Regions from separate parts of the Ensifer sp. CCNWLY38 genome, predicted to be linked through region 3. Evidence: riboswitches for the same ligand, from Rfam matches in the RefSeq annotation. Region 3 holds a riboswitch; each other region holds the start of a gene.

Region 1 (7,962 bases), on a different contig from region 3:
ACTGTCGGCAATCTCAGAGAATGGCAAAGCGGTATATCTCCACCACAGGGATGGTTCTGCGCCTCGCGACCTTTCTAGGTCTGGCTTTCGCGGCGGCGATCGCACGCGCCGGTGAACTGGAGCCCTGGAAGACCAAGTCCAACGCCATCATCGTCGATGCCTATGAGATGAACAGCATCGACTGGGAAACGATGCTCGCGGACAAGCGCATCTCCGGCTTCATCGCCAAGGCCTCCGATGGCCTGCCCGAAAGCTTCTCCTGCACCGGCGACCACAACGGCGACACCTTCAACCACTGCAAGACCATGTGGCGCAAATACGCCGTCAGCCGCGAGCTCTACCAGACCCGGCGCATGCTTGCCCGCACACACGGGCTGCTGTGGGGTGCCTACCATCTCGCCCGTCCCGGCAATCCCGTCGACCAGGCGAACCATTTCCTCGACTACGCCGAGCCGCGCGACGACGAGTTGATGGTTCTCGATCTCGAGGGCATCGATGCAGACAAATACATGTCGCTAGAGGATGCCGCGATCTTCGCCGGCCACGTCAAGACCCGCACCGGACGTTACCCGATCCTCTATACCAATCACATCACCGCCAAATATATCGCCGCGCACCGCGCCAAGCACCGGCTGCTGTCGCGCCTGCCGCTGTGGTACGCGCGCTACAAGCCGGATATCCGCCAGGTCTTCCCGATGGGCAATTGGGAAAGCTATGCGTTGTGGCAATTCTCCTCCGGCATCAATTGCGGCAAGCGGCGTTGCCCCTACCGCGTCCCGGGGACACTCGACGATATCGACGTGAATGTCGCTGCGATGTCGCCGCTCGCACTGAAAGCAATCTGGGCGCAAGGCGCGTTGCTGCCCGAAAAGCCGCTCCCGCTGGTCCTCGTCGCAGAGGCCAGCCAAGGGACCGGGGTTGGGACGACCGCTCGCGCAACCGCGACTTTTGAAAGCGAGCCGCTGCTCGTCAGCCGCACGGAAGCAACGAGCGGTGCTGGCAGCGGCGTCGATATGTTTGTGACCGGCTCGATCGATTTCGCCCGCCAAGAGCGCGCCTTGCGCCTGGCGACCGCTGCCGACGACACCACACAGCATGGATGTCCCGAACCGGCCGCAGGCGAGGACAGCCTGAGGCGCGTCGCGGTCAAGGTCTCCCTTTGCCATGCGCAGTAGGGCGATAGCTGAAGCAGCCTGAATCCTATCCGCGGCTGCACCGCTCGACGTAAAGCCGTCCGTTCCTTCCAAACGGCGCTCTCAGGCTTCGATCTGGACATCTCCCAGCGGCCGCGAGCAGCAGGCGAGGATGTAACCCTCGTCGATCTCGTCATCGAGAATACCGCCATTGTGGTTCATCTCGACCTCGCCCGCGACCTTCATCACCCGGCAGGTGCCGCAGATACCGCCCTCGCAGGCAGCGCCGATCCTGACACCATTAGCACGCGCCGTCTGCAGGATCGTCTGGCCAGGTTTCGCCTCCACCTCCTTGCCGCTCATGGTGAAAGCAACCTTGGCGGCAGCGGCTTCGCTGTCGCCCGCCACGCCAGCGCGGACGGCGATCTCTTCCGCCGCAGGCGCTGCCGCCGGCTGGAAGCTCTCCTCGTGATAGCGGGCCATGTCGAAGCCGGCTGCCTTCAGCATCTCGCGCACGCCGCGCATGAACGGTTCAGGACCGCAGCAGAACACCGTGCGCTCCAGGAAGTCGGGAGCGAGCAGCGGCAGCTTGGCACCGTCGATGCGGCCGCGCAGGCCATGCCAGCCGTGACGCGCCTCGTGCCCCTCGACGATGAAGCCGAGGTTCAGCCCGGACATCTGTGTCGCCAGAACCTCGAGCTCCGAGCGAAACAGAAGGTCGTCCGGCCGACGCGCGCAGGAGATGAAGGTGACATCGGTCTCCGGCACGCAGTCGGCCATCCAGCGCGTCATCGACATCATCGGCGTGATGCCGGAGCCGGCGGAGATAAACAGGTACTTTTCGCCGGGATGACGGACGAAGCTGAAATCGCCGAGCGGGCCGAAGGCTCTGAGCTTCATGCCGGGCTTCAGGTGATCGAACATCCAGCGCGTGCCGATGCTGTCGGCCTGTGCCTTCACCGTGACAGCAATCGAGAGCGGTCGCGATGGCGTCGACGAGAGTGTGTAGGTACGCATGACAGGCTCGTCTGCGACCGGCAATTCGAGGGTGACGAACTGCCCGGGCAGATAACGAAACCAGGCCGGCTTCTCCGCGCGGAAGGTGAAGGTCATGACATCGGCGGTTTCGACAACCGCCGATGTGCATTCGAGCATCTGCTGCCGATCGATCCAGACATGCAGCTCGTCGAAATGATGGAAGGAGGACGCCATCTGCATGTCAGGCGACCTTGGAAAGGGGAGCCGCATCGCCCTGCAGGCGCTGCCCCATGAACTTGCAGTACCATTCGACGAACTGCATCACGCCGCCTTCATGCTCCGGCGAATAGGGGCCGGGCTCATAGGCCGGCGAGCGGATGCCGAAGGCATTTTCTTCGACGATCTGGCGGTCCTGGTCGTTGGTCTCGGTCCAGACATGAGTCAGATCCTCGAGCGTGTAGTCGACACCTTCGACCGCGTCCTTGTTGACCAGCCACTTCGTCGTCACCTGGGTGAGTTCCGGCCCGAGCGGCAATACGCGGAAGGTGATGGCGTGATCCGAAAGCACGTGGTTCCAGGTCGTGGGGTAGTGGAACATCAGGAGCGTGCCGATCTGCTTCTGCCTGACATCGGCCGACAGCGCCCTTTTGACGGCGGGCGCACCCGACATGGTGTAGCTTTCGGCATCATCGACCAGCGGCATGCGCGCGGCGCGGAACTGGCCGGTCGGCGACATCCGGAACTCGCTCGGCAGGCCCTCGGCCTCGCACTTCGCCCAATGGGCGGCAATCACCGGATCGTCCTTGGCGCCCTGCACCCCGGTCGCGGTCGGCGCTTCCGGATAGGTCCGGCAGAGCTCGGGGTGATTGGCGGCGCAGTGGTAGCACTCGCGGTTGTTCTCCCAGACGAGCTTCCAGTTTCCCTTTTCGATGATCGTGCTTTCGAAGGCGACCTTGGTCTCTCCCAGCCGGTGCGGCGCGAGATAGGGCGTGGCCAGCTCGCGGAAGGCGGCGAAATCCGCCGGCGTCTCCGACAGGTTGATGAAGATGTAGCCGCCGACCGTCTCGCAGTGGATCTGTTTCAGGCTGTGGGCTGCCTTGTCGAAGTCCTCGCCCATCTGGCGTGCGAAGAGCAGCGAGCCGTCGAGCTCATAGGTCCATTGATGATACGGACAGACGAGCTTTGCCGAAGAGCCCTTGTGCTGCGTGCAGACGCGGGAGCCGCGGTGACGGCAGGAGTTGTGGAGCGCGCGGATCGTGCCCTGGCGATCGCGGGTGACGACGACGGGATAATCGCCGACCTGGACGGTGAAATAGTTGCCGGCCCGCGGGATTTCGCAATCGTGGCCGATGAACAGCCAATCCCGATACCAGATGTTTTCCAGGTCCTGCCGGTAGTAGTCGGGGTCGATATAGAAGGCCCGATCGAGGCTGTAGCCGTCACGCCGGCCCTTGAGCTTACGAAGCATATCGTTTCTGGTGTCCATGTCCTGTCCTCATGCGCCATGTTTCGGAGAGGCAGGACAGGAACCCGCACGGGCGCACACCCATGCGTTTGAGGCTCCGATCCGGCTGCCCGCCGCAACCCGTTACGGTTATGTCTGTCAAGGCTGGTTCCGGGCTCAGGAGCCGTCCTTGTGGGACCAGCCCGGCGCCTTCCCGGACGGAACCGTCCAGTGGCCTTGTGCCGAGGCTTTCGCTCCACCACCGTTGCGGGGGCAGCGCCGGGATTTGACCGGCTTCCCAATTCTCCGCCTTCCCCCTTGGAAGACGACACCTTGAGTAAGGATATGTAAGCGTGGAAGGCGCCCCGGCAGGCGCCGGATAGCGACATTCAATTCCAGAATGACGACACGATCGAAACCGTCTTCTGGAAACGGATATGAAAATTTTTCACTTTATAAACATATAGATAGATCAAAAACTGGGCATATGCCGTCTTTTGCGACCGATATGGCGCAGGCACGGGAAGGCTTCGCCCGTTTGCGACATTCCCATGAACGTGCAGGGGTATCTTCCGCGAACGAACGGAAATCCTTCATTAACCATAAGCCACTAGGCTTGCCGGCGGACGAAGATGTCCGGCAGGCAGATGGCACGCTGACGATCATGGCAAAGTTCAGATATTACGACGCAGCGGCCGAGAAGCCGCCGGCGGTCATGCCGAAGACGGCAGTTCACACCGAGTTTCTGCGCACCGGCAGGATCAACCGCCGGCAATGGCTGCCGAGCGAAAGACGGTATCTGAGCTACGAGGAAGTCGCGGACAGGACCGGCAAGAAGCTCGCGACCGCCGGTGACACGACGCACAAGCGGATCAACGGCTTTCATGCCTCGATCCAATTTCCCAAGCTGATTTTCCACCGCACGCTCGTCGGCAAGCCGCATCTCGGCTATTGCCATGTGACGGCGGCGCGGACGGCGGTCACGCCTTCCAAGGACATCACCTGGTCATTCTACTTCGCCAATTTCTTCAGCGACCTTGGTGACGAGACGCATTTCTTCGACCGTATCCAGAGCGGCTATTCCCGCATGTATTTCGCGGTCGCGATCGAGCCGAACGCCGAAGACGGACAGATGGTCATCAACCGCAACGTCCGCGACAACGGGCTCCTCTTCCGCACGGACGACCCCAAGGTTGCTCTCAAGAACGTGCTGATGCTGGGTGCCCGGGACTCCGCGCTGCGCCGCATCATCCGCAGTCTCTGAGGCAGCAACCGATTCCCGCAAAGAAAATCGTTCTGTTTTCCCGGCGCGTCCGTTAAGGAAGCGTCGGAAAGGAAGCGGCATGGCAGAGATCATCGACACGGATAAGGAACCGGACCGCGCGATCGAACGCGCCTGCGCCGTTCTTGCCGAAGGCGAACCGGTCGCCATTCCGACCGAAACTGTCTATGGCCTTGCCGCCGACGCCACCAATCCCGATGCGATCAGCCGCATCTACGAGATGAAGGGTCGGCCGCGCTTCAATCCGCTGATCTCGCATGTTTCCGACATGGCGATGGCCGAGGCTCATGTGCGCTTCGACCCGATTTCCCGACGCCTGGCGGAAGCCTTCTGGCCCGGCCCCCTGACGCTGATCCTGCCGCAGCGGCCTGATAGCAGCGTGCATGCGCTGGCCTCGGCCGGCCTCGATACGCTTGGCATCCGCATGCCCGACGGCTTCTCACGCCGGGTGATCGCTGGCTTCGGGCGGCCGCTCGCAGCGCCCAGCGCTAACACCTCGGGCAAGATCAGCCCGACCAGTGCGGCCCACGTCGATGCCGATCTCGGTGAAAAGCTGAAACTGATCCTCGATGCCGGCCCGGCCGAGATCGGCTTGGAGTCCACGATCATCAAGGTCGACGGCGGCGAGATCCGGCTGCTCCGCCCCGGTGGCCTCGATGCCGCAGAAATCGAGCGCCTGCTCGGTCGTCCGGTCATCAGGCCGGAGACGGCGGGGGCGACGATCGAGGCGCCGGGCATGCTGGCCTCGCATTACGCGCCCGGCGCGGCCGTCAGGCTCGATGTTGCCGATGTGCGTGCGGGCGAGGCATTGATCCGGTTCGGCGGCGGCCGGGTCACCGGAGAGGAACAGGCGGCCATCGTGTTTGATCTCAGCCCGAGCGGAAATCTTCGCGAAGCGGCAGCCAATCTCTTCGACTACATGAAGCGGGCCGATGCCAGCGGCGCTGCGACGATCGCCTTCGGGCCGATCCCTTCGGAAGGATTGGGAGAAGCGATCATCGACCGGCTGCAGCGGGCGGCGGCTCCGCGAGGGTGAGTTGGCGTGCGGCGCCTCCTCCGCACCCGCGCTCACCGAACGGCTGCGATTGCGGCTATGATCGCAATCGATACGAACCGAGGATCGTGACTTCAGATCGACCGATCCGATAGCGCCCTCAAGCGCAACGCGAAGGCAGACCCATGACGCCCCTTCCCTCTCCTGAACTCATTGCCTCCTTCATCGAGATCGTCGGCAGTGCCAATGCGCTCACCGCCGAAGCGGACAAGGCGCGTTATCTCGTCGAATCCCGCGGGCTCTATCGCGGCACGACGCCGATGGTGCTTCGCCCCGGTTCGGTCGACGAGGTCTCGCGCATCATGAAACTCGCCAGCGCGACCCGCACGGCGATCGTGCCGCAGGGCGGCAACACCGGCCACGTCGCCGGACAGATCCCGCGGGAAGGCAAGGCGGACATCGTGCTTTCGCTCGAACGGCTGAACCGGATCCGCGACGTCGATCCGGTCGGCAACGTGATCGTCGCGGACGCCGGCTGCATTCTCGCCGATATCCAGAAGGCTGCCGACGATCACAATCGCCTGTTCCCGCTGTCGCTCGGTTCGGAAGGCTCCGCGCGGATCGGCGGCAATCTCTCCACCAATGCCGGCGGCACGGCGGTGCTCGCCTATGGCAACATGCGCCAGCTCTGCCTCGGCCTCGAGGTGGTGTTGCCAACCGGCGAGATCTGGGGCGGGCTGCGCCGGCTGAAGAAGGACAATACCGGCTACGACCTGCGCGACCTCTTCATCGGCGCCGAGGGCACGCTCGGCGTCATCACCGGCGCGGTGCTCAAGCTATTCCCGAAGCCGCTCGGACATCAGGTGGCCTTCGCCGGCGTCGGCAGTGTCGAGCATGCGCTCGCTCTCTTCGAAAAGGCCGCCAGCCTTTGCGGGCCGGCGCTGACCGGCTTCGAGCTGATGCCGCGCCTCGGCGTCGAATTCACGACGAAACATATTCCCGGCGTTCGCGACCCGATGGAAACCGTCCATCCCTGGTACGCACTGATCGACATCTCGACCTCGGATTCGGCCGAAAGCGCCGAGCGCATGGTCAACGACCTCCTGGAGCAGGGCTTTGCCGCCGGTCTCGTCGAAAACGCGGTGATCGCCGCCAACGAGACGCAAGGCAAGGCGCTGTGGCATATGCGCGAAAGCATGTCGCCGGCGCAGAAACCCGAGGGCGGCTCGATCAAGCACGACGTTTCAGTGCCCGTTTCCAGCATTCCCGCCTTCATGAAGGAGGCGGACGTCGCTGTCATGAAGGCGATACCAGGTGCCCGCATCTGCTCCTTCGGCCATATGGGCGACGGCAACATCCACTACAACATCTCGCAGCCGGTCGGCGCCGACAAGCAGGCCTTCCTCGATCGCTGGCGCGAGATCAACGCGATCGTGCACGGTATTGTTCTGAAATATAACGGCTCGATCTCGGCCGAGCACGGCATAGGCCAGCTGAAACGCGACGAGCTCGCAGAAATCCGCGCACCGATCGAGATCGAGCTGATGCAACGGATCAAGCACGCCTTCGATCCGGCGGGCATCATGAACCCTGACAAGGTGCTGCGCGCCGACCGGTGAAGCGGGCAGTCTTCTGCGGCAAGCTTAGGCACCTGCCGCAAAGGGTTCGCTGCACCTCACGCAACTCACGTCAGCGACCGCCTGCGCGCAACTGCGAGAGAGACAGGAGCGTCTCGGCGCTGACGCCGCCTCCGCCGCTACCGCTGAGGATCGCCAGCCCGGGTGATACGTCCGTGTTGTTTTCGACGTCATAAAGTGCCGTGAACCGCTGCAGGAGCTTCTCGAGCTTCGCGGGATCCTGCAGATCCTTGATGTCGACGACGCGCTCGATATAGGCGGCCTGCGCCTCGATCTTGGCGTTCTGCAGCCCCTCCGGCATGCTGTAGGCCGTCTTGATAACCTGGAACAGGGCGGTCTCGGCCAGAATGTCGTAGGCCGTGTTGATCTCCGGGGCCTTGCGCTTGAAGTAGAGCGCCAGGCGAACGCCGCCGTTGTCGGCGCCTTCGGACTCCTCGAGCGACTGATTGAGATAGAGGTCGACGGTGGTGATCAATCCGCGTCGGGTCTGGATC
Region 2 (7,962 bases), on a different contig from region 3:
CCGCTTGCGACCGCATCGAGGAAATCGCGGTGCCGGAGCGCCTCTACGTAACCAGCGCGCTGGATGCGCGCCTCGTCCAGATCCATCGAGCCGGACATATCGACGGCCAGGACCAGTTCGACATCGACATCCGTCGACGCGGCGGTCGATGGGCTCGGGCCACCACTCAATGAGAGGATCAACGCCAACACGCTCAACATCGCTTCAACCAGTCATTGCGCGCGGTCAGATTAGAAGAATGTAACACAGGATTGGATTTCGGCGACCATTTGGGTGTAGCTGGCCATCAACAAAGAGTGATTTTGCCGGCGTCAGCTCAGAAGGACTTATGACTGGGGCCAGGGTCCGGAAGAGCGGGATGCTGAAACAGACGGAAAATACCGAGCTATTTCAAATCGATGGTCTGCAGAAGGCGGCGTTCGGATACTTCCTCGATCACGCCGATCCGGCCACCGGGCTGATCGCGGATACGTCGTTGCCGGGCGCGCCGTCGAGTATTGCTGCGACCGGTTTCGGCCTTTCCTGTTATCCCATCGGCGTCGAGCGCGGGTGGATTTCGCGCTGCGAGGCGATTGCGCGGGTTTTGACCACGCTGCGCTTCCTGGCCGAGAGCCCGCAGTCGCGCGACCAGCGGGCGAGCGGTTATCGCGGTTTCTACTATCACTTTCTCGATATGCGGACCGGCGAGCGCACCTGGCGCAGCGAACTTTCGACCGTCGATACGGCGCTGCTGATCGCCGGATGCCTGACCGCCTCCGCCTATTTCTCCGGCGAGGACGCGGGTGAATGCGACATCCGCACGCTCGCCGAAAGGCTCTACGCGCGGGTCGACTGGCGCTGGGCGTTGAACCGGAGTGACACACTGACGATGGGCTGGCGCCCGCCCGGCCGGTTCCTGAAGCATCGCTGGCGGGGGTACAGCGAGGCGCTGGTGCTCTATGTTTTGGCGCTCGGGGCGCCCGATCATGCGATCGAGCCGGAGCACTACACCGCCTTTACGGAGGGCTACGACTGGATCGCGGTTGATGGCGGGCCTCATCTCCATGCGGCGCCGCTGTTCATCCACCTGTTCCCGCAGGCCTGGCTTGACCTTCGCGGTCTCGGCGATCGGCCGATGCGCGAGAGGGGCACGGACTACTTCGAGAACAGCCGGCGCGCCATTGCGCTGCAGCGCGACCATGCGCGGCGAAACTCGGGCCGCTTCGCCGGCTATGGCGAACATCTCTGGGGGCTCAGTGCCTGCCATGCGCCACGCGGCCGGCTGCGCCTCAAGGACGGACGCTGGCAGCGGCTTTTGGGCTACGTCAACCGCGGCGCACCCTTCGGTCCGGACGACGGCACGCTCGTGCCCTGGGCAGCGGCGGCCTGTCTGCCTTTCGATCCGGATGCGTCACTATCGGCCCTCGGCCATGTCGCGGCCGGCTATCCCGGGCTTCTGAGAGAGGGACGCTTTCCGGGCGGCTTCAATCCGAGCCTTGTAGGCGAGGGCCCTGCGGGTTGGATCGACGAGCGTGTCGTCGGCCTTGACCAGGGGCTCGTCGTGATGATGATCGAGAATTGGCGGAGCGGCTTCGTCTGGGAGCTGACACGCAGCCTGCCGGCGATCCGGCGCGGTCTTGAGCGCGCGGGATATGAGGGCGGCTGGCTGGCGACGGAGACGGAGACGGCATGAATTCGAGAGATCACCAGCGAATGGCGCAGACGGTCGGGGGATATCCACCGCAGGCGCAGGTGGTGGTCGAGCGGTTGCACGCGCAGTTCCCCGACGCCGGTGTCTCGCTCGGGTCGGCGGACAGTGCCATCAGCGCACCGGCCGCTTTCTGGGCTGCTGGCGGGGCCGGGATCGAGGAGAGCCTTGCCTATCAGGACTTTTTCGCAATCGGCATGACGGACCGCATCCGGGCGGCACATCTGATCGCCTTCTACAGCCGCCAGCTGAGTGTGGTTCTCGGCGCGCTCTACCTTGGCGCGGGTTTTCAGGTCGAGATCGCCGGCATTCGCTTTGAAGACTGGACCCGCGGTTACCAAGACCGGGAAGTTTCCGGCAAGCGCTATCACTTCCGCCTCAGTCTGGCGGAAGGGCCACAACATGCCGAAGGCGTCAGCGCTTTCGAGCGCGGCTTCACCGCCCATCTGGCGCCGGTGATCGCGGTCCTGAAAAAACGCACCGGGCTTTCTTCCGGGGCGCAGTGGCGGCTGGCAGCGGATTCCCTTGCCGGAGCGTTCCTGGAGATCGGTCGCGCGATCGGTGACGAGGCGCGCGGCATGGCCGAGGCGCTCGCGATCGTCAAGCGGCGGGGCTCGCGGTTGTTCTCGGAAGAGCTCTGCTACGAGGAGATCTCCGCGGTCGATTTGGCAAGCGGCGCGCAACTGTCGCGCCAGTATCGGATCCGTTGCGGCTGTTGCCTCTACTTCCAAACGGAGGATGGCAGCTTCTGCGATACCTGCGTCCTGCTGGAACCGGACGATCGCCGCGCGCGACTGGCCGCGCATCTCATGCAAAACGGCGGGGCTTGAACCCCGCCGTCTGTTTGTTCAGGTGCCCATGGAAGGGCGTGATCCGCCGGATCAGTTCGCTCTGGCGAAACGCTCGTTGATGAAGCCGGAGACGACGCCAAGAACGATCCAGAAGGCGAGCGTGGTGGCGAGTGCGGCAACCGCAAACTCGGCGCCGAGAACGGCCGGAACGTTGCTCGTAATATCGACCGGCTGCGGCGCGCCGTAGACGTGCGGTGCTGCGATCAGCGCGAGGCCGACGACCTTGGACACGATCTCCTCGCGCAGGACGACGAGATAGAGGCCGACGGCCGAAAGGGCGACGGCTGCCAGCCACCAGGTCTGGCGGTCGCCAAGCTCGGCGGCCGGGAAACCCGGCAGTTCCGGCGGCAGGCCGATTGCCGGCAGCATGTGCACGGCAAGCCAGCCGCAGGCGCCCCAGAGCGCGCCGTTCCTGAGCGTGATCGGATAGCCGATCACCAGGCTGACGCCGGCCAAGAGCAGACCGAAGCCGGAGCCGGTGACGAGATTGGCGATCAGCGTGCCGGAGAAGCGGCTCATGCCGAACATGATGCCGCCTTCCTCGTGTTCGCCCTCATGGGCATAAGCCGGCGTGATCGGCGACAGTGCATCAAGCAGGGCGCCAACCGGCGAGACCGCCTTCAGCGACGAATGCTGGTCGTGACCCTCGGCGGCGGGTTGCGTCGTTCCAGGCTGTGCAGCGGGCTGCTCGGTTGCAGCCGGAGCCTCGCCTTCGAATTCCTCCGCATGCAGGATCAAAGGCGTGACCCTTAGTTCCTGGGCACCGGTCATGAAGACACCGGCAATCAGTCCAGCCACGATCGCGGCCAGAAGCGTTCTGACAATCATCTTGAAGTCCCTCGATAACGGCAAAAGCCACGCGCTGCGGCGTGGTTTGCAAGCCTTCCCATTCGCTGTGTCATGCGAACCATGCCGGTGCGCCGGCCGAAGCGGCGGCGTGCACAAGCACCGACATCCGGCTGAGGCCGGATGCGTTCAGGTCCGCTTTGTCGATGCGGAACGTTGGTGACGTTCCGGAACATCGCTTAGTGGCAGGGGAAGCCGTAGGAGTGGCGGGTGTCGTGCGCGGTGTCGTGCAGCACGGCCGAATTGGCAAGGCCGGCGCCGAAGACGAGGAATGCGCCGATGAAAAGCGCGATGACGCCAGCGGTCAGACGATCGCTGAGGGAGAGCGGAATGCTCGAAACAGTAGACGTAGCCATGACAACCTCCGTGATGGCATCGGGAAATTCCCGGTGTGGGCCCTATGCCCGTATCGAGTGGCAGGTTTCCTGGCTCACGGCGCTGGGCGGAATGCCCTTGATCTGCCTCGCCTTCCCAGATCGACCACCCTCTCGTGGTCTCCTCCAGTGGCTTCTTCCGGATCACTCCGGAATGGCAGATCGACGTCGCTCTACAGTCGCGGGGTCGGCCGTGATGTGAATGCCCAGCATGGGTCCATCCGTCACGTTCCCGTTTACTCCCGAAACACGTTCGCGTCCCGGGAACCAATCGATCCCAGATGATTAGGAGCGTGTCATGGCGTTGTCAATTGAGCCTGCGCCGCCCGCCGCTTCATCAGCGACAAAATCGCGAAGGATCATCTGCTTGTAGGCCTCGACGATGCGGTCGCCCTCGACGCGATCGACCGAAACGGCAAGCCGCATGGTGCAATCGCCGAGATGCATGATCAGGAAAGCGGCGCTGTCGATGGTTTCGCGCGGCGTTTCGGGCACAAGCCCGGCCCAGACATCGGCAAGCAGTTTGCCGCCGGCGCGGCTTTGCAGAAGATCGATCTCGCGCAGCGCCTTGTCGGCCTGCATCGCCGACCAGATGTCGCGCATCACAGGCTCGGCGAGGAACATGTCGTAATAAATGTCGAAGAGCACACAGAAAGCGTCGCGTAGTTCCGCGAGCGATGTGACCTTGGCAAGTTCGGCAGCGATGCACTCGTTGCACACGGCATTGTAGCGCTCGGCCAGCGTGCGCACGATCGCCGCCTTGTCGGGGAAGTACTGGTAGAGTGAGCCGATCGAAATTCCAGCTTTTTCAGCGACTTCGCTCATGCGCATGGCGTCGCTGCCCTTTTCCTGGATGAGCGCTGTCGCGCAGGCGAGGATGTGCTCGACGCGCTCGCGGCTGCGTTTCTGGCTGGGTGTCCGGCGCAGCGCGGTCTCGTCTTCGGCGGGGACCGCGGATGGGCTTATTTCTGGAATCATGAGTGTTGCTCACATTTTGACTTGACTCTTAAAATACGAGGATTTATCACATTTGCAAATGTGAGAGATGCTCATGTTTATTGGTGAACCTCAGGAGGAAACGATGTCTCAGAAAGTCACACTGGTTTTGGGCGGTACTGGCAAGACGGGGCGGCGGGTGGCCGAACGCCTTCAAGAGCGTGGTGTCGCGGTGCGCATCGGCGCCCGTTCGGCGTCACCGTCCTTCGACTGGACGGATGAGGCGACCTGGGCGCCGGCGCTTGAGAACGTCGATCGTATCTATGTCTGTTACCAACCGGATCTGGCGGTGCCGGGCGCCGTCGAGATCATCCGCAAGTTCTCAAACCTTGCCGTCGGCGCGGGCATCAAGCGGCTGGTGCTTCTGTCGGGGCGCGGCGAGGACGAGGCGGAAGCGGCCGAACGCGAACTGCAGGCTTCCGGCGCCGACTGGACGATCATTCGGGGGAGCTGGTTCTTTGAGAACTTCAACGAAGGCTTCCTGGCCGAGGGGGTCTCAAGCGGTTCGGTCTTCCTGCCCGTGGATACAGTCACCGAGCCTTTCATCAGCTGCGACGACATTGCCGACGTGGCGGTTGAAGCGCTTCTCGACGATCGTCATGTCGGCAAGGTCTATTCGCTGACAGGGCCGCGGCTGATGACCTTTGCCGACGCGGTGGCCGAGATCGCTGCGGCGGCCAATCGCCCGATCTCCTATCAGGCCATTCCGGTTGCCGACTTCGCGGCGCAATTGCAGGCGGACGGTGTGCCTGATGACTATGTCGAACTCATCCGCTATCTCTTCACCTCCGTGCTCGACGGGCGCAATTCCAGTGTGACATCCGACGTCGAGCGCGTGCTTGGGCGCCGGCCGCGCGATTTTGAAACTTACGCCCGGGAGACCGCAGCAACCGGTGTATGGAGTCTTGCCGCATGATCCCGTTTATCCCCGCTCTGGCGTTTGCCGCTGCGATCGGTTCCGGCCTGATGGCCGGGCTGTTCTTCATCTTCTCGGTCTGCATCATGCAAGCCTTGTCGCGGCTGCCGCCGGAGCAGGGGATCGCTGCGATGAACGCGATCAATGTCGTCATCCAGAACCCGATCTTCCTCAGCGCCTTCATGGGCACGGCGCTGCTTGGCCTGGCGCTGATTGTCGTCGCGTTCATTTCGGGCGGCGAGGGCCGATGGCTGCTGGCCGCGGGCGGCCTGGTCTATGTCGTCGGCGTGCTCATCGTGACGATCGTCTTCAACGTGCCGATGAACGACGCGCTTGGGGCCGCTGCACCCGGGCAGGCCGCGACCGATCTGTGGCTTGGGCGCTATCTCACCGATTGGGTCTGGTGGAACCACGTGCGCACCTTCGCCTCGATCGGTTCACTGGCGCTCTTCATCCTCGGTTTCGCCCGCACTTGACAAAAAGCGCCGGCAAGGCGGTCAATCCCTGCCGGTGCACCCTTCTGAGGCCTCGTCATCTCGGGCGGTCAGCGCTTGGGGATGCGCGCGTCGTACTGCTCTTCAAGCTCAGCAAACTTGCTCCAGAAGGCTGAAGGCTGCTCTCCTTCCAAAAGGTCGCGCAACAGGTCGAGATGCACGTGCCAGCCGGCGGAAAAGCTGGTCATGATGCCGCGGTTGGCGATGCGGGTATGGGTGACGATGAGCAGCACCCTGTCGCCGCGCGGGCTGAGCTCGAAGCGGACCTCGGAGGGCGTATCCGTGCCTTCGTCCCAGCTATAGGCGAGCAGGCGCGGTGGCTCCCAGGCGAGCACATGCCCGTGCTTGCGAACCTCGCCGGCGTGATCGGCGTATTTTTTCGGCGGTCGATCATCCTCTGTCGTCAGTTCCGAATGGCGGAAGACGTGTTCGACCGCTGCACCCTCGGAAGAGCCGATCGTTCCCGATGCCATCCAGAGCCGGCGCTTGTTTTCCTCTGTCAGATAGGACCAGACCCGCTCGATCGGGCCGGGAAGCAAGCGTTCGATGCGCACCGCATCGGGGGCGATGACGCGGCCGTAATCGGCGCTGGCAAAGGCTGTGGCAGGCGATGTCATGGCTTTTCCTCCGTATCGTTTTGAACAGTTGCGTCGTCGGCGAGAAGCAGCGCCTCAAGTGCGTCAATGCGCGTTCGCCAGAAGGCTTCGTAGTGGCGCATCCACTCCATACCTGCATGCATCGGCGTTGCATCGAGGCGGCATACATGCGTGCGACCTTTCACTTCGCGGCGCACGAGACCTGCTCCTTCCAGCACCTTGATGTGCTTGGATGCCGCGGCCAGCGAGATCGAAAAGGGGGCCGCAAGCTCACCGACCAGTCTCTCGCCTTGCGAAAGGTTCTGGAGCATGGCGCGGCGCGTCGGATCCGAAAGCGCGTGGAACACGGCATCGAGATGTTCGTTCTCATATTCAACCATGTTGTTGAATATCACTTCGATTGCGAAGATTGTCAACCGTTTGGTTGAATTTAGTAGTAACGCGAGAAGGAACCGTCGCGCGGCGGGTCGTCGTGGACGTGCCGTCCCTTCCAGGCGGCGAGCGCATCGGAGAGATCGTCGGTTGGGACCATCTGGGCGAACTGTTCGCTTTCGACCAGCAGCCCCTCTGCGATCGACATGTTGAGGCCGCGGGTAACCGCAGTGATGATCGAGCGGACGGCAAGCGGGGAATAGCCCATGATGCGGCTGGCCAGGTCGCGGGCGGCGGGCATCAGTTCCTCATGGGCGACGACGTGATTGACGAGTCCCATCTCCAGCGCGCGTTCCGGCGAAAAATCCTCCCCCGTCAACAGCAGTTCGAGTGCGCGCTTGCGGCCGGCAAGCCGCGGCAGGCGCTGGGTGCCGCCGAAGGTCGGCGGCATGCCGAGCTTGATCTCCGGCTTGGCAAAGCGCGACCTGTCGCTGGCGATCGCCAGATGCACGGCCTCGGTGATTTCGCAGCCGCCGCCGTAGGCGAGCCCGTTGACCGCGGCGATGACCGGCTTCGGAAAGGCTTCGAGCCGCGCCGTCAGAAGCTGGCCGCGGCGGACGAAATCGCGCACCGCCGGGTTTACGCCCGCGGCCACGCTTTCCGAGAACTCGGGGATGTCGCCGCCGGCGGAAAAGGCGCGGTCGCCGGCGCCGGTGATGATGACGGCGCCGACGGTGTCGTTCACTTCGATCGTGTCGAGAAGGACCATGAGCCGGTCGATCAGCTCATAGTTCAGCGCGTTGAGCTTCTCCGGGCGGTTGAGAGTGAGG
Region 3 (7,962 bases):
GCCTTTGTTCCAGGCCGCGCAGGAAATCGGCATTTCCACCGAGGGCGTTGCCTTGCCGCTGCCATCGCCCGCAGGTCGGACGGCGCTGCTGGCAATCAACGTCAACATGCCGGCCGACGAATGGACGGCCTATCGGCGCCAACATCTGCGCGATTTCCAGCTCGCCGCGAATCTCTTCCATGCGGCCATGCTGGAACACGGCGCAATGGCCGGCGGCCTTTCGGCGCGTGACATGCGCCTCACCGGTCGCGAAACCGAGGTTTTGACCTGGGCCGCCGCCGGCAAGAGCTATTGGGAAATCGCCACTATCCTCGGCATTTCCGAACGCACCGTGCGCTTCTTCATGACCAATGCGAGGCGCAAGCTGAATGTCGTCTCCAACACGCAAGCCGTCGCCCAAGCCGTCCGCCATGCACTGATCCCCACCGTTTGACGCAGCTCGCGCCAAGGCCCTCCCAAAACCCCTCGAAATCTAGTGGGAAATATCGCTGATTTAAACTGTCACTACCGACAGTTACGCGACCGCCGCCAGCCTGACAGCATCCGCCCATCCCAAGACAAGGATGGAGAAAAAGATGATCAGGATCCTGAACGGAAAGACCCGAGCACAGCACCCGCGGGCCGTCGACGACATGTTCCGGCTGCGCAAGCGGGTCTTCCACGATTTCCTGAAATGGGACGTTCAGACGGACGGCGCATGGGAAATCGACAACTACGACACGGCGAACCCGCTCTATGTGCTGTCCTACGCTCCCGACGGCCGGCTGCGTGGCTCGCTGAGGCTGCTGCCGACGCTCGGCCCCAACATGCTGGACGATACGTTCCCGATCCTGCTCGGCGACAATCCGGAAATCCGCAGCGCTTCGGTTTGGGAATCCAGCCGCTTCTGCATCGAGCCCGAGATTTCGCAGGACCGCGCCTCCAATCAGGTGACGATCGCCGCCGCCGAGTTGATGTGCGGCGTCGGCGAACTCGGTCTCGCCTCCGGCATCAGCCACATCGTCACGGTCACCGACGTGTTCCTGGAGCGCATGTTCCGCCGCATGGGATGCCCGGGCGAGCGCATTGCCGAACCCCATCGCATCGGCTCGGTCTTCGCCGTTGCCGTCGCCTGGGAAGTGACTAACGACCTGCTTCAGCGCATGAAGGCCATTGCCGCCATCGAAGGCACCGTTCTCGAACGCCCGATGTCGCTCGAAACCGCCCGCGCCGCTTGAATGCCATCGCCGGCCGGAGCCGTTAACGCAAACCGCCGCTTGTCGTTGCACGATCACCGACAAGCTCTATGATGGAGGTGAAACAGGAATTGCCGCTGGCAGCCGCCCATATCAGAAGGCCGGCATCATGCGGCAGCAGGAAGAGACTTCGCCCGTGTTCCCGCGCTTGAAACACGTCGCTGTGGTGCTTGTGCCGCTGGCCCTGGTCGGTGCCGATCCTTCGCTGGCATCGACCGTGTGCGACCGGCTGAATACCCGGCTTGCGCAACTGCCCGACATGGTCGCCACCACTGCGGATGTCCGGGACTATGCCAGCGCCATCTCACGGCAGAATATCGAGTTGCGCCGGGCGAAAAACGACCGCCGCCGCGCGGGCTGCGGTGGCGGCAGCGTCGTCGTCTTCGATGGCGACGACCCCGACAGCTGCGGAGAGCTCGACAGCCTCATCGCCGAGATGGAAGACAATCTGCGCATGCTGAAGTCGGAGCGCGAGCAGATCGTCGCCGGCGGCAGCGAAGACAGCCGCCGCCGCATCCTTGCCGCGCTTGAAATCAACGGCTGCTACGGCGACCGCGAAGAATTCGCGAGCGTCGAGCCCGAAGAGCCCGAGACGCACCGCAACATCATTGCCGACCTGCCACCTGAGGACGCCTACGGGCCGATGCTCGGGCATGGCGAAGACGGTTATGCGCCGCAGGATGGCTATTACCGCGGAACGCTCAGGACCATGTGCGTGCGCACCTGCGACGGCGCCTTCTTCCCGATCTCCTCGGATGCGACGCCGGCCGACTTCCCGCGTGACGAACAGGCCTGCCGGGCGCGCTGCCCTGGCGCCGAGACAGAACTCTACTTCCACGACATCAACACGGAAGAAAGCGAACAGATGGTCTCGGCCGTGACCGGCCTGCCCTATACCGAAATGCCCAATGCGTTTGCCTATCGCACCCGCGGCGTCAGCAAGCCCGGCATGTGCGGCTGCCAGATACCGCAGACTGCTGCAACCTCATCGAAAACGACCGGCACCAAGATCGGCGACGATCAGTCGTCCATCGTCGTGATCGAAACCAAGAAACCGGCGGATACCACGACCGCCAAGGTGCCGGCCGAGGAGCGGCCCTACGACCCGTCCAAGAGCAAGGTGCGCGTCGTCGGCCCGACCTTCCTGCCGCAGGAAGAAACCTCGATCGACCTGAAGCACCCGAAGGGACCGGCCTATCAACCGGTCCAGAACTGATCCCGGCGCCGCCTTAAAGCGCGTCGCGATCGCTGCGCACTTTTGCGCGACGGGCTTTAGGAACTCTCGCTGCAGTTCCCCCAGCCTTCCTCGAACACCAGTTCTTCCAGCGGCAGGCGCTGCCGCCATCCTTTCACCGCCAGCTCGGGCTGCCGGTAAAGGCGATCGACATAGCCGAGGCAGAGCCAGGCGACGATCTCGATATGATCAGGAATGCCGAGGATCGCCTTGATCTCGGTCTCGTGGAAGATGCTGACCCAGCCGACGCCAACCCCTTCCGCGCGGGCCGCAAGCCACAGGTTCTGTACGGCGCAAACCGTCGAATAGACATCCATCTGCGGATTGTGCGTGCGCCCGAGAACGACGGCGCCGCCGCGCGTGCGGTCGCAGGTGACGCAGATGCTGAGCGGCGCCTTGCGAATGCCTTCAAGCTTCAGCGAGCGGTATTTGGCCTGCTGCTCTGCCTCGAACATCAAGGCGGCCTCATCATTGGCGCGGCGAAAGGCCTGCCAGACGCGCTCGCGCGTTTCTGCCCCCCGCACCAGCACGAAGTTCCAGGGCTGCATGAAGCCCACCGATGGCGCGCTGTGCGCCGCGGCGAGCAGGCGTTTCACCAGATCGTCGGGAAGAGGTTCGGCCAGGAATTCGTCGCGCACGTCGCGGCGTGTTTCGATGGCGCGGTAGACGGCCTCCCGCTCATCCGGCGAAAAGGCACCGGCAGCCGCAAGGCCGCCCTTCGGTTCAGTCAGCATCGTTTGATCCCCAACAATGCGAAAACCTCCCGCCGTCCGCGCGGGGTTCGGTCTATCTCGCCAGGCCGGTCTTCTGACTTCGGTTCAACCGGTCGCCTCACCTTCCCAGATCGATTGAAGATCCAGTGGCAAAACCTTGAATCAATTCAAGGCACTTCTTGAGGCAACCGTCCCCGTCACAGCGTTGGGCACGTTCCGGAATGACACCGGATTCCCGATTCTCCCGCTTGCGCAGGCACCTGACGGCGTCATAAGGGCACAGCCACTAGCGAAAGACAAGCGCCCGTCAGAGCGGGATGAGGAAAAAGTGCGCGCAGTTTTCCGCCCGCATTCCGCTCTAACTTCTAAGGACCGATCACGTTTATGATTTTGGGTCGCCCCGACCCAAAATCATTGTGATCTAGAGCGGCGCCACCGGATGCGGCGAACCGTCATAGCCGCCCCAGACCGACTGGTCGAAGCAGATCATCGATCCGGTCATCAGCCCGGATTCGGCGGAAGACAGGTAGGCGCAAGCGCGCGCCACCTCCGACGGATCGACGAGCCTGCCGAAGGGCTGGCTGGCGGCCGCCTTTTCGAGCCAATCCGCGGCAGCACCGTGAAACTCGCGCTGGATCCGGTCCTCGCCTTCGGAAGCCATCCAGCCGATGTTCAGGCCATTGACGCGGATGCGGTTGCGCAGAAGCGCATAGGCCGTGTTCTTGGTCAGCGTCTCCAGGGCCCCTTTCGACGAGCAATAGGCCGCGATAAAGGGTTGGCCGGCCATTGCCGACATCGAACCGATATTGACGATCGTGCCTTCGGTACGCTCACGCCGCATCACCTTCACCGACTCCTGCATCAGGAAAAACGGCGCCCGCACATTGATGGCGAACATGCGGTCGAAGAGTTCCGGTGTCGTGTCGAGGATCGTGCCGCGGTCGGTGATGGCCGCAGCGTTGATCAGCGCATCAACCCGGCCGAACTGCGCATCGCAGGCGGCAACGACCTTGCGGGCGTCGTCCACCTTTTCGAGATCGGCCTCGACATAGACCACTTTCGCGCCGCTGGCCTTGTCGATTTCCTCGGCCTTCGCCCGTCCCTTGGCGGCATTGCGCCCACAAATGACGATGCCCGCCGCACCGCGTTCGGCGAATAGGCCGGCGATCGTTGCGCCCAGGCCTTGCGTGCCGCCGGTGACGATGGCGATCTTGCCTTCCATTTGTCCGCTCATTGAAATTCCTCCCTCGGATGATCGTGTAAAACAGGTGCGGCCCCCGGGCAAAACGCTCCGGGAGCCTGTCGGATGTGCTGTCGGACCGTCAGCTCAGCTTGCGCTGCGCCTGCGCGTCGAGTGCGGCCTGAAAATCCTGCTCGCTTGTTCCCGCGGCAAGCGCCTCGCGCATCAGCTGCGCCTGGGTCTTCGGCGCCAACCCGCCGAGCGGTGGATCGCGGTCGAGATTGGTCGGGAAGGAATAGCCCTCGGCGCAGGACGCGATGGCATTGGCCGCTTCCGCCTCGGTCAGCTTGCCCTCCGCCAGCAATGTCTTCAAGGCCGGGTAGAGCGTCGCGCTCATCGTCAGCCGATCGACCGTTTCCATCGCCCGACCGAAGGCCGAGGACACCTGCAGCAAGTTCGCCACGCGGCGGATATCGGTGGAGCGGTTGTTGCCGGCGGCGTGGAAGAGCGCCGGATTGAAGAAGACGACATCGCCCTTTTCGAGCGGAAGCTGGACATGATGCTCGTTGAAATAGGCCCGGAATTCCGGCCGGTTGAGCGCCAGATAACCCGGCACATAGGTCTGGCTATAGGGCAGGAACAGGGTCGGCCCGCTTTCAAGCGGCATGTCGCAATGGGCGACCGCCCCTTGCAGGGTCAACACCGGCGAAAGCTTGTGAACATGGACAGGGTACTGCTCGATCACCGCAGCGGTCTGGAAGCCGAGATGGTAGTCCCGGTGGGCCGATTGTGCCGCGCCGCCCGGATTGACGCGGTTCACCTGCGCCGTCATCTGGTAATTCGGCCCGAGCCAAGCTTCGCTGACAAGCGCGATGATGGCATTGCCATAATAGGCCGCAAAATTTTCCGGCGCCTTCAGGCAGTGCTTTTCCAGCGAGTTCCAGATGCGATCGTTGGCGCCAGGCTTGGCGAAGTGGTCGCCGCCGCCGCTGTTGCTGCGGTGCTGTTCCTCGATGATCTCGTCGAAGACGGTGCTCGCGACATCCACCGCGGCGGTGTCGGCAAAGGCGCGCTTGAAGACCGCCACACCCGGGCCGGTCGCCAGCGCCTCACAGATTTCGGCAAGCGCCGCCCGCCGCGCCTCGGCATTGCCGCAGGCGGCAATCAGATCGGCGCTGTTGTAGATCAACACGTTCTGGTCGCAGCTTGAAGCATAGGGATAGTCGGCGAGGTTGGTCCGGCGCTCGACCTCCGCCCGGAACGCCTCGATATCGCAGGCCTCTTCGGTCAGCCAGACGCGCTCGATCCGCTGCCTCGCACTGTTGTCGGTCTTCATCGCGTTTCCTCCTCCGGAACATCTTGATGGGCACGACTATAGGCGGCGGCAAAACATGATATAGAGCAAGAATCCATCAAAAATCCATCAGGAGAGCAACGGCGATGGCCCATCCGTTTCTGGTCAAGGACATTGCCTTTCAGGCCGGCCTCAGCACCGCGACGGTCGATCGCGTGCTCAACGAGCGCCCGGGCGTTCGCCGCCAGACCATCGCCAGGGTTCGCGCGGCCATCGAGGAACTGGAGAAGCAGCAGGCGGGGCTCGACATTCAGGGCCGCAAATTCGCTATCGATATCGTCATGGAGGCGCCAGAGCGCTTTACCGATGCGGTACGGCGAGCCTTCGAAAGCGAAGCCATGACGCTGGCGCCGACGATCTTTCGTTGCCGTTTTCACTTCGCCGAGACCATGCGCCCGCAGGACATCGTGCAACTGCTCGACCGCATCCGCCTGCGCGGAACCGACGGGCTGGTATTGAAGGCACCGGATGTGCCCGAGATCGTTGGCGCCGTCGCACGCTTCGAGACGGGCGGCATCCCTGTCGTGACGCTGGTGACCGACCTGCCTCACTCCCAGCGCGCCGCCTACGCGGGCGCAGACAACCGGGCGGCCGGAGAAACGGCTGCCTATCTGATCGGCGAACGCTTTGCGGGTGCTGCGGCCACGGTCCTCGTGACGCTATCCAGCGGCCGCTTCCGCGGTGAGGAAGAGCGCGAAATCGGCTTTCGCCGCGTGCTGCGTCAGCACTATCAGACAATCCGGATCGTCGAGATCAGCGAGGGGCATGGTCGCGATAGCGAAACCGGCGCACTGGCAGACGCAGCGCTCGCCGCCAACCCCGACATCAACGCCGCCTATTCGATCGGCGGCGGCAACCGCTCGGTGCTGACAGCCTTCGATCGCCTCAACCGCAACTGCGCGCTCTACATCGCCCATGATCTCGACGAGGACAATCTGGCGCTGCTGCGCGCGCGGCGCATTCATTTCGTCCTGCATCACGACCTGAAGACCGACGCGCGCACGGCCTTCCGCACCGTCATGCTGCACGGCCGCGCGCCGTCCACCGCAGTCGGCCCTCAGCTTTCGGCCGTGGTGGTCATCACGCCCTATAACGTACCGGAGTAGGAAAATCGCTGGAACCGCTTGGCCGGTCGGGCGGCTGCTCGCTTGAGGTACCTGGTAACACCGTATCGTCAGCGGTCTCGACGCGGTTACGGCCACGTCGCTTGGCAAGATAGAGCGCCTCATCTGCCGCCAGCAGCAAGGCACGCGCGGTCAAACCATGGCGCGGCGCGAAGGCGATGCCGGCGCTGCCGCCGACGACCAGCAGTTGGCCGTTGAACGCAACCGGTGTCTGCGCATCGGCGACAAGACCAGTCGCAAGGCTCCGAGCGTCGGTCTCGCTGCAATCGCCGAGGATGATTGCAAACTCGTCGCCGCCGAGCCGTGCGACAGTACCCTTCGGGCCAGCGCGGTTGCGGAAGCGCTCGGCCATGGCGACAAGGACAGCGTCGCCTGCCGCATGACCATAGCGGTCGTTGACCGCCTTGAACGCGTCGAGGTCGGCATAGACGAGCGTGAACGGGTGCGTCTTCGCCCGCAGCAGCGCCGCCGCCAGCATGTCGTCGAAACCGCTGCGATTGAGCAGCCCCGTCAGCCGATCGTGCTTGGCGAGGTGCCGGTTGAGCGCCTCGCTCTGCTGCAAGGCGGCAAAGAGCGTCGAGAAGCGGAAGGCGACGAACGCCATCAGCAGGGCTGCGACGATCGCCATCACGATGACGCTCGGCAGCAGTTCGGCACGCACGAAACCACCAGGCGATTGCGGCATCCACGCCGCCACCAGACAGGACGCGTCGGAACAGCGGCCGACCGATGTGTAGACGCTGCCCTTCGGCCGCTCGGTCAATGGCACGAAAGCAAGACCCCGGACGCCCAAACGCGCCGCGATCTCTCGCGTCATCTTGGCCGTGACCGGTCGCACCGAAACCATGAGCACCGGCGCCCGGCGCTCCGCTGGAACGACCAGCGTTTCCGGGATAACCGCCTGCACCACCGCGACGCTCATGCGCCCGTCGATTTCGCGCAAGTCCACGGCGTGGATCCCGGGTACGGACGGCATCAGCGATTGCGGCTCAGGCGTCACGACATCCAGCGCGTAGGAGCCGTGGTTGTTTCTGAGCACGTTATCGTAACGGCGTTTGGCTTCGTCGAGCAGGTCATCGACCTCTTCGAGCGGGACACGAGCCGTCTCGCTCGGCACGGCAA

What was found. A riboswitch is a leader RNA that binds a small molecule or an ion and turns the genes downstream of it on or off. The one in region 3 is predicted to bind cobalamin.
Region 1: linked by a shared signal. The riboswitch ahead of V7S54_RS01520 (aromatic ring-hydroxylating oxygenase subunit alpha) and the one ahead of bluB (5,6-dimethylbenzimidazole synthase) in region 3 are both predicted to bind cobalamin.
Region 2: linked by a shared signal. The riboswitch ahead of V7S54_RS10540 (CbtB domain-containing protein) and the one ahead of bluB (5,6-dimethylbenzimidazole synthase) in region 3 are both predicted to bind cobalamin.

What each region holds. Positions count from the first base shown of each region.
Region 1 covers NZ_JBBBBO010000001.1:283,798-291,759, forward strand. Annotated here, with positions in the region: partial or broken gene V7S54_RS01510 (glycoside hydrolase family 25 protein) at 21-1,061, shown strand; gene V7S54_RS01515 (hybrid-cluster NAD(P)-dependent oxidoreductase) at 1,257-2,351, opposite strand; gene V7S54_RS01520 (aromatic ring-hydroxylating oxygenase subunit alpha) at 2,353-3,597, opposite strand; cobalamin riboswitch at 3,702-3,906, opposite strand; gene V7S54_RS01525 (DUF6656 family protein) at 4,220-4,819, shown strand; gene V7S54_RS01530 (L-threonylcarbamoyladenylate synthase) at 4,899-5,873, shown strand; gene V7S54_RS01535 (FAD-binding oxidoreductase) at 6,017-7,450, shown strand; gene V7S54_RS01540 (DUF1217 domain-containing protein) at 7,521-7,962, opposite strand, start outside.
Region 2 covers NZ_JBBBBO010000004.1:187,209-195,170, forward strand. Annotated here, with positions in the region: gene V7S54_RS10520 (DUF1194 domain-containing protein) at 1-200, opposite strand, end outside; gene V7S54_RS10525 (glucoamylase family protein) at 359-1,672, shown strand; gene V7S54_RS10530 ((2Fe-2S)-binding protein) at 1,693-2,517, shown strand; gene V7S54_RS10535 (CbtA family protein) at 2,569-3,366, opposite strand; gene V7S54_RS10540 (CbtB domain-containing protein) at 3,564-3,740, opposite strand; cobalamin riboswitch at 3,783-4,045, opposite strand; gene V7S54_RS10545 (TetR/AcrR family transcriptional regulator) at 4,044-4,736, opposite strand; gene V7S54_RS10550 (NAD(P)H-binding protein) at 4,840-5,670, shown strand; gene V7S54_RS10555 (anthrone oxygenase family protein) at 5,667-6,146, shown strand; gene V7S54_RS10560 (SRPBCC family protein) at 6,215-6,781, opposite strand; gene V7S54_RS10565 (ArsR/SmtB family transcription factor) at 6,778-7,140, opposite strand; gene V7S54_RS10570 (crotonase/enoyl-CoA hydratase family protein) at 7,191-7,962, opposite strand, start outside.
Region 3 covers NZ_JBBBBO010000002.1:410,455-418,416, reverse strand. Annotated here, with positions in the region: gene V7S54_RS06260 (helix-turn-helix transcriptional regulator) at 1-433, shown strand, start outside; gene V7S54_RS06255 (acyl-homoserine-lactone synthase) at 576-1,217, shown strand; gene V7S54_RS06250 (DUF2865 domain-containing protein) at 1,345-2,451, shown strand; gene bluB (5,6-dimethylbenzimidazole synthase) at 2,508-3,203, opposite strand; cobalamin riboswitch at 3,250-3,461, opposite strand; gene V7S54_RS06240 (SDR family oxidoreductase) at 3,604-4,416, opposite strand; gene V7S54_RS06235 (phytanoyl-CoA dioxygenase family protein) at 4,505-5,698, opposite strand; gene V7S54_RS06230 (LacI family DNA-binding transcriptional regulator) at 5,803-6,822, shown strand; gene V7S54_RS06225 (sensor domain-containing diguanylate cyclase) at 6,797-7,962, opposite strand, start outside.